3 regions of the Sporosarcina sp. G11-34 genome follow, and region 1 is predicted to be linked to each of the others. Evidence: riboswitches for the same ligand, from Rfam matches in the RefSeq annotation. Region 1 holds a riboswitch; each other region holds the start of a gene.
What was found. A riboswitch is a leader RNA that binds a small molecule or an ion and turns the genes downstream of it on or off. The one in region 1 is predicted to bind cobalamin.
Positions count from the first base shown of each region.

Region 1 (4,725 bases):
TGCCTATATTGTTCAACTCTCGTTATTCCCATCACCGTATCAATTACTTCACGGTCATAAGTTGATAAACTTTTTATAATCCCTTTTTGATGAGGGTAACGTCCCAAACTAATAATTTCTTCTACTGTATAATCAAAAGTCACTTGACTTTCTTGAGCAAGAACAGATACTTTTCTCGCTTTCTCCAACTTCGATAAACGGGACATCGCTTTCCCAGCAATCAAAACTTCTCCGCGACTGACCGGTAATTGTCCCGTAATTAGTTTAAAGAGCGTCGATTTACCGCTGCCATTCGGCCCGAGTAAAGCGAAAAATTCACCTTTTTTTATTTCCATATAAAGACCATTGATAATCGGCTTTTTCCCATAGCCACCTACGAGATTCTCAACAATAATCATCCGTTTTCCCCTCTTCCGATTCTTTCTCTAATTAAGAGAAAGGCAAATACCGGTGCACCAATTAAAGCAGTAATCACACCAATCGGGAATTCTCTTGGAGCAATAATTGTGCGAGCGAGTAAATCGGCCAAAATAAGAAAAGCTCCTCCAAACAACATGGACATGGGGAGGACGTGCCGATGATTGGGTCCTGTCAATAAACGAACCAGATGTGGAATCACGAGACCGACAAATCCAATTGACCCCGAAACTGCCACAGCCGCGCCCGTTAGCAACGACGCACCGATTAGAATAAAGATTTTACCCCGTTTTACGTTAACGCCGATATGATCCGCTGCTTCCTCGCCAAGCGCAAGCGCATTTAATTCGCGGTAATGAACGAGCAAGATAAACGAACCAACAATCATAAATGGAATGATTAGTTGAACATGGCTCCATCCTCTCATTCCAACACTCCCGTACAACCAGTAAATAATTTGTGCCATTGAATCTTTGTCTCCCAGTGCAATAATTAGCGAGGTAATTGCACCGATAAAAGATCCAACAATAATTCCGGCTAAGATAATCGTTTCAATGGCAAGACTTCTACTGCTCAAACGGACCAATCCAAACACGACGACCAGCGCAACAAATCCACCAATAATAGAGACGATCGGCAATGTAAAACTTCCAAGCCCCAAAATTGTAAATTGGAAAAACAAAACGGAAACGGCACCTAGCGCGGCACCTGAGGAGACACCAATCGTATAAGGATCCGCCAATGGATTACGCAAAAGCCCTTGAAACGCTGCACCAGCTAATGAAAGCGAAGCGCCGACGCAGAAAGCTAATAAAACGCGTGGCACTCGAATCTTCCAAATAATTAGCTCTTCATTCATTGGGACTTGTTCAAGCCAGCCCATTCCGAACGCCTTGTCCGATACAATATGAAGTATCGTAGAGACAGGAAACTTGACACTACTTACGAGTAAACCGAGAAGGGCGGCGCCAAGCACTACCCCTATAATTATCAAATAAAGCCAACTAATTTTACTCCCCAAAAACTTCCGGATAGATGATTTTGGCAAGATTTTCGACCCCTTCAATTAAACGTGGTCCCGGTCGAGTGACCGTATCACTATCTACATCGAATACTTGTTCATTTTTTATCGCAGGTACTTCCTCCCAACCTTCACGTGCTAAGACACCTTCCGCCGGATTGTCTACATAGTAACCATATGTTGTAATGATAACGTCAGGATCCATCACGACAATTTCCTCTTCCGTCAACTTAACCCAGCCTTCGTGACCTTCTGCAGCATTCGTTGCGTGGATGCTTTCAAGCATTTCGTGCATAAATGTATTTTTTCCTGTCGTGAAAATATCCGGAGCCGGTGAAACTTCAACCCATACTTTCTTTTTATCCGTAATGTCCTTCGCTTTCTCTTGAAGTGCTGCATGTCTTTCTTTCATATCATCAATTATTTTTTCAGCTTCTTCGGTTGTTCCTGTCGCTTTGGCAATCACTTCCATTGTTTGATAAACTTCTTCAAACGATGTTGGGCTACCTGTAACAACTACGGTAATGCCCGCATCTTCATATTGCTTTAGGATTGCCTCATGCGTTGTATGATGATATTTTGTTACAAAAGCAATATCGGGAAGAAGAGAGAGCACAAGTTCGGCGTCCATATCTTGTCCACCGACTTTTTGCACAGATAACGCCTCTTCAGGATAGTTACAGTAATCAGAAACGCCAATCATTCGATTTCCCGCGCCCAGTGCATATAAAATTTCTGTATTGCTTGTTTGAATCGATACTATTGATTCAGGTTCGCTTTCAATCGTTACTTCGCGACCTACATCGTCGGTAAACGTAATTGGAAATGATTCGACGACTTCATCGCTAGCTTCCACATCCAGCAATGATTCTTCGGCTGCATTGTTAGGTTCTTTATCCGTTCCACAAGCCGTCATAAAAGCTAACATAAATACAAATACAAAACTTAGAAAACTCCACTTTTTAAAACTTTCGTTCATTTCTTTTCCCCCTACATCATTTTTGGCATCAAAAAAAGCGCTTTTCCCGGAAGAAAGCGCACATGCAAAAGCGTTATCAATGAAACTCCTTATTAGAAATCAGACGTTCCCAAATAAGATGACAAAACGCTTTAAACACCCTTTCCTCGAGGAAGCTTAAAAAATCAAAATAGGCAGGTCTCCTGACTTACGAATCATCGGTCTACTAACTCCTTCCCATGCTTTACGCACAGTGGAACTTGCATAGTTTTCCGTATCGCTTACAGTGACGGGATCGTGTTGGACTTTAACCAACTTCCCTCTTCGTTTTAAATCATTGCTATTTGCAACAATTTGAAAAACCTATTGATCAACTATTCTTTTTTCGATGTGATTAACTACTCATCACTATAGAGCAGATTCTATTCTTTGTAAACGAAATCTATTAATCTTTCAGTTTAAAGAGGATTGCTTTTAAGCGCAGGCATCTGTATTTTCTTTTTTTCTACAACTGTTAAAATCGAACCCGTAATGATTAACAGAGCAAACATGAACTCTTTCCACGTAAAAAGTGTTCCGAATAAAACCGCCTCAAATCCAACAGCCCATGCAGCATACGTAATATTCATAGCCATTGCACGAATGGGTCCGATTATATTTATCGCATGGTAATAAAATACATACGATAATGTTCCCGCGAGCGCAACACCCGCTAAAGCAAGGAGGATGACTGGTGATGCAAGTATTTTAACAGTATAAGAATGCCCAATGAAAAATGGGATGATCAGAAAACCATAAATAAAAGTGGATGTATATTGCCTAATCAACAATGCATGTTCGGGTTTAATGCCATCATCTTTCATTGCATAAGCACTTACAACACATTCCATCCCCCATCCGATAATACAAATGATAAGGAAAATAAGCCCCCACGAAGCATTCGAACCAACGACGAGCTCCCCAGAATAACTAAGAAGAATAATAAACGTAATACTCATTATAAGTCCAGCCCAATTACTTAGTCTCAATTTGTCTTTTAAAATCAAATACGCAAAAAATGCACCTACTGCAGGATAAACTGTTGAAATAACGGCCGTGTATGACGCACCAATATTTTGAATTGAAAGGACGTAAAATGTCATTCCAACAGGTCCACCAAGAGTTCCCGCCAAAACAATAATTCTACCCGGCTTTCCTTTCAAACTTCCGATAGCCGTCCAGAATTCCCCTTTAACTGTAAGCAAGACAGTCATCCAAACCGCTGAAAAGGTATCATGTAGAAAAGTACTTAGTAGCGGCGCAACGAGTAAAACTTCTTGAAACTCCAAAAAACCTGACATCGATAAAACAATACCAATTAAAACCGTGTCAACTGCCCAAAAAATTCCCGAGAAAGTTCCAAATGTAATTCCAGTAAGTGTTTTATTCCTACTCATACAACTGTCTTTTGACTCTGTAGTTGCTCGAAAACGTTCAAATTCCTTTCCAATCGTTCGAAACGATCTTGGCCATATGAACCAAAGTCATCACCTATTGCTTCTTTAAAAATCGTCCATAAAGACCATAAATAATCTTGGAATATTTTATGGATAAGAATTCGTTCCTTCTCTTCTTTCGTAGCTTCTCTTTCAAAATAGTATTGTAGAAACTGATTTTCTTCCCGTTCAGTAAAGTCAGATTCAATCAGATGCGTCGCCAAATCCCAAAATGGATCATACATCCCACTATACTCCCAATCAATTAAATAAAGTTTTCCGTTCTCGTCCATTACAAAGTTCTCATGCAATGCATCGATATGACAAGGCGTCTTTTTTACCGGAAGTAATTCATAACTCTGTCGAACACGCCAAACAGCTTTTTTCACCTCTTCAAACTGCTCAAAGAACTGTGCAGTTGCTTCTAATGCATTGTTCTCATATTGTTCCATCAGTTCATACAACTTAAATTCGTTGCCCATTTGAACAGTTGAATTATGTAGTTTTCGCAATACATCCGTTACTTTTTTCATGACTTCTTTTTCTTTAGTAGTCGTTGGCGTTAACGTTTCAGCACCCGGAATCATTTGCGTGATTTTCAATCCTGTTTTCGTATCGAAATAAACTTGTTTTGGATTGATATCTAACATCACTCCAATTTCAAGATTTTTCTTTTCTTCACTTCTGTTTATTATTTTTTCTGTGCCCAATCCTGGCATTCTTATAATATACTTTTCATTTCCAACCGTAGCTTGATAGTTGATATTCGTCATACCACCTAGGCTGCTTATATTTGTGATTTCCGATTCTGATACATCAAGCACGTCTTTTATTACATTAAGTACTTTTTCCAT
Region 1 is NZ_JAHNZW010000002.1:195,302-200,026, reverse strand. It holds gene KSU66_RS03030 (ABC transporter ATP-binding protein) at 1-398, opposite strand, end outside; gene KSU66_RS03025 (FecCD family ABC transporter permease) at 395-1,465, opposite strand; gene KSU66_RS03020 (ABC transporter substrate-binding protein) at 1,428-2,417, opposite strand; cobalamin riboswitch at 2,573-2,776, opposite strand; gene KSU66_RS03015 (DMT family transporter) at 2,855-3,832, opposite strand; gene KSU66_RS03010 (choline/ethanolamine kinase family protein) at 3,829-4,725, opposite strand.

Region 2 (4,725 bases), on a different contig from region 1:
CATCCATAAACCGAGCAAGTCGAGTAAGTGAAGAAAAAGAATCGCTTACGTTAGAGGAGGCATTGTTAAAATGGTAAACAACAGACGTTACTTAACGATTGTTTCCATTTTGATATTCGTCTTGTTGGTCATATCGATTGCTGTCTTTCGGTATAATGCGTATTTAATGTTGAGCTTTCTAATTATTAGCATCATCATGCTTCCGTTTTTTATTCGTTTTGAAATGCGTAAAGTTGCGGTACGAGAAATTGTTATTTTAGCTATGCTTGCCGCAATTGCTGCGGTGGGACGGGTTCCTTTTGCCGGTTTGCCAAGTGTTCAACCAACTTCATTTGTTATTATTATGGCTGGTTTGGCATTCGGTGCGGAATCTGGATTTATTGTCGGCGCAGTCGCTGCGATAGTGTCGAATATATTTCTCGGTCAAGGCCCTTGGACGCCGTGGCAAATGTATGCTTGGGGCATGATGGGGATGAGTGCGGGGCTTCTCCGAAATACGTGGTGGATGTCAAAACTATGGGGGAAGGCCGTATTTGGATTTATATGGGGATACCTATTCGGTTGGTTCATGAATTTATGGATTATAGTAAGTAATTTGGAAAACATGACCTGGGAAGCGTTCTTGGGGATTTATTTCGCCAGTATTTATTTCGATTTAGCTCATGGCATAGGCAACGTATTCTTTATTCTCGTCTTTGGTGCCAGTTGGTTTAAAATTCTGCAGCGATTTCAGAGAAAGTATGGCTTATTGGAGGCTTAGCGAATAATTCACAGGTTTTGATTCGCATTGCTTAGAAAAGTGTTAAACATTTTATAGTCGTAAGGTCCCGACTTGCAAGCAAATTGGATTGAGTGCAAGGAAATGCTCTACCGGTGCAAGCAAAGATTGGAAGAGTGCAAGCAAAGAGTAGTCGGGTGCAAGCAAATGACATCCGGGTGCAAGCATAAAAGTCGAAACGGAATTAAAGCTAAAAAGAGATATTTAAGAAGGCTTTAAGTGTTTTTTAGGAAAACAATGGTTTTATTGCGCCGAAACTGTAGTGCCAAAGTAATAATTCGCTGATAAGTACCCCGTGGGCGCTGATATCGGGATGTCGAGCGCTGATAAACTACTTCCAACCGCTGATAACCAGTACGCGAACGCCGATAACTCGTACTCGACGGCTGATTTCACAAAAACGTTCGTTTCACGGAATGATAGTGCAATCAACCAAACCACTCTTTCTCGACACAACCTTTATATGTAGTATAATAAGAACCGGATACAAATTACATAGACCAAACATAAAGGTGCCTCGTCATAATTGTCGAGGTTAAAAGGGAAGTCGGTTTAATGCCGACGCGGTCCCGCCACTGTATGTGTGAGCAAGTCGAAAAAAAGTCACTGGAAATCAGTTCCGGGAAGACGCGACAAGCTGCGAGCACGAGCCAGGAGACCTGCCTTTATGAATCGCCCATACGCCTACGAGGATTAGGATTGGTGGAAATCGGCACCTTTGTGTTTAGATTTTTACTGACTTTATTCCTCCGTAATGATACGGGGGATTTTTATTTGGAAAAACAGGAGGAAATTAAATGAAGAAAAAATGGCAATTATGGCTCACATCAATTTTAGCAGTGTTCTTGCTTTCAGCATGTGGCGGCACGGCAACAGAAGATAAGCCGAAAGTAAATGAAACACCAGAAGTAGAAACAGTTGAAGAAGGCACATTCCCGCTTACATTGACTGATGCAGTAGGTAATGAAGTAACTTTAGAAACAGCGCCAGCAACGGTTGTTTCAATGATGCCGAGCAACACGGAGATTTTATTTGAACTTGGACTTAATGAAGAAATAATCGGTGTCAGTGATTATGACGATTATCCTGCTGAAGCTTTGGAAAAAGAAAAAATTGGCGCGCAGGAATTTAACGTTGAAGCTATCGTAGCTATGGATCCTGAAATTGTATTTGGGCATGAATCAGCATTCGGAATGGCCGAAGATGGTTATGAACAAATTCGTGCAGCGGGAATTCCTGTATTTATCGTGAAAAATGCAACGAACTTTGATGAAACGTATGATACGATTGAAACAATGGGTAAAGCAATGGGTAAAGCAGAAAAAGCTAATGAAATTATCGAAAGCATGAAAGCAAAAGTTGCTGAAGTGTTAGAGAAGACAGACTCAGTTGAAAACAAAAAGACTGTATTTGTAGAAACATCACCAGCTCCTGAAATTTACACGCCAGGAAAAAACACATTTATGCAAGAAATCCTTGATATGGTCGGCGCAGAAAATATTGCGGCTGACGAAGAAGGTTGGGTCATGATGGATCCGGAAGTAATCGTAGATAAAAATCCGGATGTCATTGTCGTTATGTATGACTATATCGACACGGCTGTTGAAGATGTCTATAAACGTGACGGATTCGATACGATCACTGCAATTAAAGACGAACAAGTAATTCAAGTAGATGAAAACATAACGAGCCGTACAGGTCCACGCCTTGCAGAAGGACTGGAAGCAATCGCGAAAGCAATTTACCCTGAGGTTTTCGGTGAGTAAATCAAGCGTTGCCTACATCGTTTCCGCCGCCACACTTCTTGTGGTGGTGTGGCTCGGTGTTTCGATTGGATCGGTGAAAATACCGATTAGTACGCTATGGAATACAGGAGCGGATACGACAGCGACGAACATCTTATGGAAAATAAGAATGCCGCGTGTTATATTGGCCGGACTTGTCGGCGCATCGCTGGCGATTTCCGGTGCTGCTTTTCAAGGGCTATTAAAGAATCCGCTTGCTGATCCATACACACTCGGAGTGTCATCCGGCGCCTCGGTCGGTGCTGTGATGACGCTCTTTTTTGGTATATCGATACCGATTTTAGGCACTTATACGCTACCCATATTTAGTATGATAGGCGCGGCACTTACGATGTTTCTTGTTCTTGGGTTTGCGCGACTTGTCGACAGGGCCATGAAAATGGAAACAATTATTTTGACAGGTATTATTTTCGGTTCGTTTCTAGGTTCGGTTTTGTCACTCATGATTGCGCTGACAGGAGAAGAACTTCGCCAAATTATCGGATGGCTTCTCGGGAGTGTTTCGATGCGTGGCTGGAATCATATTACAATGATTTTGCCGTTTGTAATTGTTGGTTCCGTAATGCTTTGGTTAAATCGTCGCGAACTAAATGCGATGCTATTCGGGGAAGAACGTGCACATCATTTAGGTGTTAATGTGAAGCGGCGAAAATTTGCGATTTTAATTGGCGGCTCGATTTTAACAGGTTCAGCCGTTGCAGTATCAGGGACAATTGGCTTTATCGGCCTCGTAGTTCCGCACATGACACGACTTTTATGGGGGGCAGATCATCGTCATTTGCTCACGCTTTCATTTATGAACGGTGCCTCGCTCCTTATTATTTGTGATTTAATCGCGCGGACTATTATTTCACCGACGGAACTTCCAGTTGGCGTCATTACGGCGTTTATCGGCGCACCTGTATTTGCGTTTATTTTCTACAGACAAAGAAGAAAGGGAGCTATGTAACATGCTACAAGTTGAAAATGTTTCAGGTGGTTACGGCAATAGCCTCGTTGTAAAATCAGTTAGCTTTGACGTGAAAAAAGGGGAAGTACTCGGGATTTTAGGGCCAAATGGCAGTGGTAAATCAACATTGCTGAAAATTATCTCAGGCATTCTAAAAGCAGAGAGCGGGACCGTGACCATCGACGGGAAAAGTGCGTCGCTTTATTCGCAAAAAGAATTTGCAAGGAAAGTTGCCGTGTTGCCGCAATTACATGCCCATGCATTTTCACATACCGTCCGAGAAACCGTAGAACTTGGGAGATATCCACATCAGGCAGGGTTATTTTCTTCCTGGTCAAATGAGGACGAGCGAGCCGTAACTGAAGCGCTGGAAAATACGGCGATAACGCGTTACGAGAAACAGTCCATCGAACTCCTGTCCGGAGGCGAGCAGCAACGCGTTTTCGTTGCACAAGCACTCGCACAAGAAGCACCAATATTGTTATTAGATGAACCAACAAATCATTTAGACATCGCGCATCAACAGCAACTACTCGACACAATACGAAATCAAGCAGTCGATAAAGGACTTACGGTGATCTCGGTATTCCACGACATTAACTTAGCGGCAATGTACTGCGACCGTTTACTATTATTGGATAAAGGCGAGGTATCTAAAATCGGTTTGCCACAAGATGTGGTGAAAGAAGAAGCAATTGAAGCCGTTTATAAAGCGCGTGTCAAAACACAGCCCCACCCTGAAATGCCCAAACCACAAATCACCTTACTTCCTGATACAAAAGATGAAATTCGAGTAGCTGTTGTGTCCAAAGAAGACTTTTCTGTTTCAAAGGAATTCGTTGCACTGCAAACAAAAATCCCACTTAAAACGTTATCATCCGCGGTCCATAACGCTGGATTAGGTTGGTATAAAACATTTGTGAATCGCCATGTCGACAGCAATTACAATGCAGATGACGTAAAAACTGAAATGGCTGCATATCTAGAGAAGCAAGGCTTTCCACTGAATGAAACAGTAGGAATGATGACTGCTGTTTTGACAGAGCACGTAGAAATAGGTGTATATGAAGGCGATTTCGGAACGGTCTTAATTGCCGTCACGGCCGGAATAGGTAATGCGGTAGATGTATCCAAAGCACGCAGTCGCGATGAAGCTCCGCGGGTTGGAACAATAAACACATGGGTAATTATTA
Region 2 is NZ_JAHNZW010000021.1:29,202-33,926, forward strand. It holds gene KSU66_RS19755 (ABC transporter ATP-binding protein) at 1-77, shown strand, start outside; gene KSU66_RS19760 (ECF transporter S component) at 71-760, shown strand; gene KSU66_RS19765 (hypothetical protein) at 1,022-1,210, opposite strand; cobalamin riboswitch at 1,272-1,459, shown strand; gene KSU66_RS19770 (ABC transporter substrate-binding protein) at 1,576-2,544, shown strand; gene KSU66_RS19775 (FecCD family ABC transporter permease) at 2,537-3,532, shown strand; gene KSU66_RS19780 (adenosylcobinamide amidohydrolase) at 3,534-4,725, shown strand, end outside.
Region 2: it holds a riboswitch for cobalamin, as region 1 does, so the genes downstream of both, KSU66_RS19770 (ABC transporter substrate-binding protein) here and KSU66_RS03020 (ABC transporter substrate-binding protein) in region 1, are expected to answer to the same signal.

Region 3 (4,725 bases), on a different contig from region 1:
CAACTTTTTTCTTAACTGTTTCTACTGCTTTACTTGTATTTCCCGACTTAGTAACCGTAGTATTACCCGATTCATTCGCGCTTTTGGTACTTGGTTCTTTTACTTTTGGCTTCTCCTGATTTTTTTTAGGTGTTACTTCACTTCGCTTAGTTTCAGCCGCTGAAGGATCTTTATCTTCTTTCAGCGATTTAACAAGCTTTTCACTAGAATCCTTCTTAGTCTGCTTTTCCTTTTCAACGTCCTCTTTACTTAAGTCAGCCACATCTGGCTTAGCATCTTCAGACTCTTCTTTCACTTTACTTTCGGCGACATTCTTCTTTTCTGCTTCTTTCGTGTCATTCGCTATCGTTTTTTGCTCCGTACTTTCTTCTAATCCTGAAGGCTTCTGCAATGAAGTTCCGCAAGCACTCAGTCCAATAACGACGATGAATGTTAATAAAATAGAAGTAATGATTTTCAAATAGTACTTCATGGATAAAAGCCCCCTTTTATTTACGAATTCAAGACATTTCTTCTGCGAACGAACCAAGTAATGCTACCAATTGTTAATAAACCAATACCTACTATTAATAAATTAAATGTATTTGTCGCTGTTTTCGGAAGTAGGGCCCCTAATCCAACGTCTTTGACTGTGTCAGTTTCTTTTCCTTTAGATACAGTTTCACTCTCACTAGTGGGTACTTTCTTATTAATATCTTCAACTACTAAAACTTCATCAGACTCTACTTTCTCAACAACTTTTGTTTTTGCAGAAAGAGTTACCTTCTCAGATTCATTACCCAACTTATCTACAGCCATTACTTCATAATCATAAGTTTGCGCTGATTTCAAATCAGCATCGACAAATTCGCTTTCAGCTCCTTCAACAACCGCTAGTTGCTTGTCCTCACGGTAAATGATGTACTCTTTAACTCCAGAAGGATCGTCCGCCGATAAACTTAAATTAATGCTGTCAACCGTCGTTTCTTCCTCGGTAACTTGAAGATTTTCTGGGCCGAATGTATCGGTAAAGACACCGTATATTGAGAAGTGATTGACGTCTACCATAATCGCTCCATCTTTTGCAGCACCCCATCCAGCTACATATTCCCATAGTTTCGTCTGTTCATTAAAGTAATAAACACCCGTTTTCTCGGCATCAATTCCTTCGTGAACCGCCATGCTTAAACCATAGCTACCTGTTCCTTGTTTGACTCCACTTGGATATTCAAATTGAAAATCATACCAATCTCCAGTTAATGTCAAACCACTAAAAGGTACTGTTTTTTCGTCTGGATGCTGTACTTCTAATTTAGTTCCTTCTGGTAAATCCTTAGGTAATTGTAGGAATGAGTTACTGTCACTTATAAAAATCTTCTCGCCTTTCTTTACTTCGATTTGTTTATTGAAGTCGATTACTTTATCTGACTCTGGTGTTGGTTCTGGTTCTGGCCCTGACTCTGGTTCTGGCTCTGGTGTTGGTGTTGGTGTTGGTGTTGGGGTTGGGGTTGGTTCTGGTTCTGGTTCTGGTTCTGGCTCTGGCTCTGGCTCTGGCTCTGGTTCTGGTTCTACTACTTTATCAGCAAAGTCATAGAGTCTACCTCCACCATTTGCATATAAGTCGTAAGCCACGAGGCCCTGCAAAGCCTGTTCAGTGGCCATAGTGTTAGATGAACGATCACCGGAAGTATGCTTGAATCCACCATTATCAGCGGCAAAACTTAATAAATGATCAATCAAGTTAATTCCTTTTTTCGTGAATCGTTCACTAGTTGGATCTATTCCATTAGCCGTTAGACCAATAATCACCTGCGATGTCGCTTCACTTGAAATTCCACCTACAAATGCTTCATCGAATCCGCCGGTATCCCCTTGTTCCTTAGACAAAAATGAAACTGCTTTATCAACAGCGCTTTTCACTTTCGGTTGTCCAGTATATGGCGCTAACCCTATGAGAGCCATTGCGCTAATATCATAGCTAGTTGACCCAGTTGTTGAAGTTGATAAACTCCACGAACCATCGTCTTTTTGATATTTTAGCAGTTCTGCAACTAACTGATTGCGTGTCCATCTAGCATCCTCTGGCACTGCAAAACCTTTTGTATCTAGGGCAATTAATGCGAAAATAATGCCGTTGTTCCCTTGATAAGTGAGCGTATCTTCTACCGAACCATCCCATAGATTACGATCAGGACTGTTGTAAATTAATTCAATTAAATTATGACCGCCAACATCCCGGGGATCAATCCCAATGGCAACAGCCGCCATCGCAAGTCGCTCACTGTCAGTAATTTTAAAGCGCCCAGTATCAAGGCCTTTAGTTATTTGACTTTCGATATGTTCTTTAAAATTATCCGTGTATCCAGCTGGTACCGTTTTACCAGCCTTTGTTAGACCAATTGCTTGCCACTCGCTAATTACACCTTCGTCTAGCATGTTAGCGCTTGCATCATTGATAGCAGATTGTACGAGTGTGTTATAATCCTTCACTTCTAGTTGTGTTATGTTTTCCTCTCCGTTTTGCGCGGCTACCGGTGCTATCAGCGCAAATATGAGCATAAACAACAGTGAAAATAAGACTGTAAAACTGGTTAACTTTCGGTACTTCCTCATTTATAAATCTCCCCTTTTTTGAACAAAAAACGCTGAAAATTATTCGGGCAAATAAAAAAGCCCCCACCCCCAGAAAGAGGTAAAGGCATATGTATGTTCAATAAATAAACTCGAAAAATTGACAGATACACGATGCATACCTTTTTCCTGGAAGGTGTTTAATTGCATACTGACTTTGGCAAGTCTCCTGACTTATGGATCATCGCTTCCTCTGTGTTCCCAGTAGTTTACTAGTGGCATAAATAGAGTTTGCTCCCCAATTACAGTGGCCGGACCGTTCAGGTATTTCACCTGATTCCTTTTTAAAATTTTGCGTTAAGCAAAAATACCAAAATCAAATTATTAAGTTTTCATGCCACTAATGAATGGCCAACAGATTCTCTGTAAGTATATAGGAGTAGATTTTTAATGCAATACTAAGATTTTTTGGCTGTGGACATTGTTTTTTTAAGTTTCCTTGCACTTCAGTCGGGTTTGCTTGCTCTCAGCTTGACCTTCCTTGCACCCGCACCCCATTTGCTTGCACTCAACCGAATTTGCTTGCAAGTCGGGACCTTCCAACTACAGTTTCTAGCAATATAAGCAAAAAAACCACACAATCGTGTAGTCATCTTAATTATTTTGCATAAATAATATATCGGTCAGGAGCGCTTCCTATAAATGTAAAAGGATAGCAGGTCGACAAGGTTAATATTTCTTCCGGAGCTGTGGAGCGGATTACGGTTCGATCGTCTGCGTCTACAATTTCCGTATCGAAAATCGTATAAATAAATGTTCCTTTTTCCATTTTCACGTGGATTTCATCGCCATGTTCAAGTTCTCCAAACTGACGAAAAACAGTATCACGATGACCCGACAATAAAATCTGATCTTGTTGGCCAGGTAAGGCAGTACTTATAAAATGCCCGACACCTCTAGCTAACTCATCCTCATGCGTGCCTGAAATGATCGGTATTTCCCGGTCCAACCGCGGAATATACAAAACGCCAATCGAATCGCCTTCTTTAATATCACTATACACTTCAATTTCATCGCTTTCTTCACGTGGAATAACCTCTTCAGAAATAAATCCCTTCGCTTCTTCCAGGTTTTTTTCTTGTTCAAAATATGAAGTAGCAAATTGACCACCTGCATAAATAATAAACAGTGCACCAATTACAATGAATAGAATAGGTATAACCTTTCTCAATAAAATCCCCCCATCCTGAAATTTAATGAAAACTAGGCGACAGCGGAGCCTAAGTTGCGCTTATAAGGTCTCCCTTAAACTAATTATTATCTGGCGTTATAAAGAAAACACGTAGCAACCAGCCAATTTTCAGTGGACAAGCGCTACGTGTTTATTAATAATAGGTATTACATTTTTTCAGGAGCAGATACACCAATCAGTTTGAGTGCGTTCGCTATTGTCGTGCGAGTTGCCGTAATTAATGCAAGGCGTGCCTCCGACATTTCGCGATTATCGGCATCCAATACTTTTTCTGCGTTGTAAAATGAGTGGAATGCAGAAGCTAACTCTTGAATATACGTCGCCACACGATGTGGTGAACGTGTTTTCGCTGCGTCCGCTACAATTTGCGGGAAGTCGCCGATTTTCTTAAGTAAATCAATTTCTCGCTCCGCAGTTAATAATGCGGCCCCGTCTACTGAAGCTGATAGGTTCATGTCTTTCGATTGACGTAAAATCGAAGAAATTCGTGCGTGTCCATATTGTGCATAGTAAACCGGGTTTTCGCTTGATTCAGAAACAGCTAGGTCTAGGTCAAAATCCATTTGCGTATCTGCTGATCTCATTACGAAGAAATAACGAGTCGCGTCAAGTCCAACATCTTCAACAAGTTCACGCATTGTGACTGCTTTTCCAGTCCGTTTACTCATCATCATGCGTTCGCCGTCTTTGTATAAATGAACCATTTGCGAAACGATTACTTCCAATTTATCTTTCCCATAACCAAGTGCTTCTATTGCTGCTTTCATACGAGGAATATAACCGTGATGGTCCGCTCCCCAAATGTTAATGAGTTTATCGAATCCACGTTGAATCTTGTCTTCGTGATAGGCAATGTCTGGTGTGATGTACGTAAATGTTCCATCATTTTTAATTAGCACACGGTCTTTGTCATCGCCGAATGC
Region 3 is NZ_JAHNZW010000021.1:21,436-26,160, reverse strand. It holds gene KSU66_RS19745 (DUF4430 domain-containing protein) at 1-472, opposite strand, end outside; gene KSU66_RS19740 (LPXTG cell wall anchor domain-containing protein) at 493-2,592, opposite strand; cobalamin riboswitch at 2,753-2,940, opposite strand; gene KSU66_RS19735 (class D sortase) at 3,209-3,781, opposite strand; gene argS (arginine--tRNA ligase) at 3,949-4,725, opposite strand, start outside.
Region 3: it holds a riboswitch for cobalamin, as region 1 does, so the genes downstream of both, KSU66_RS19740 (LPXTG cell wall anchor domain-containing protein) here and KSU66_RS03020 (ABC transporter substrate-binding protein) in region 1, are expected to answer to the same signal.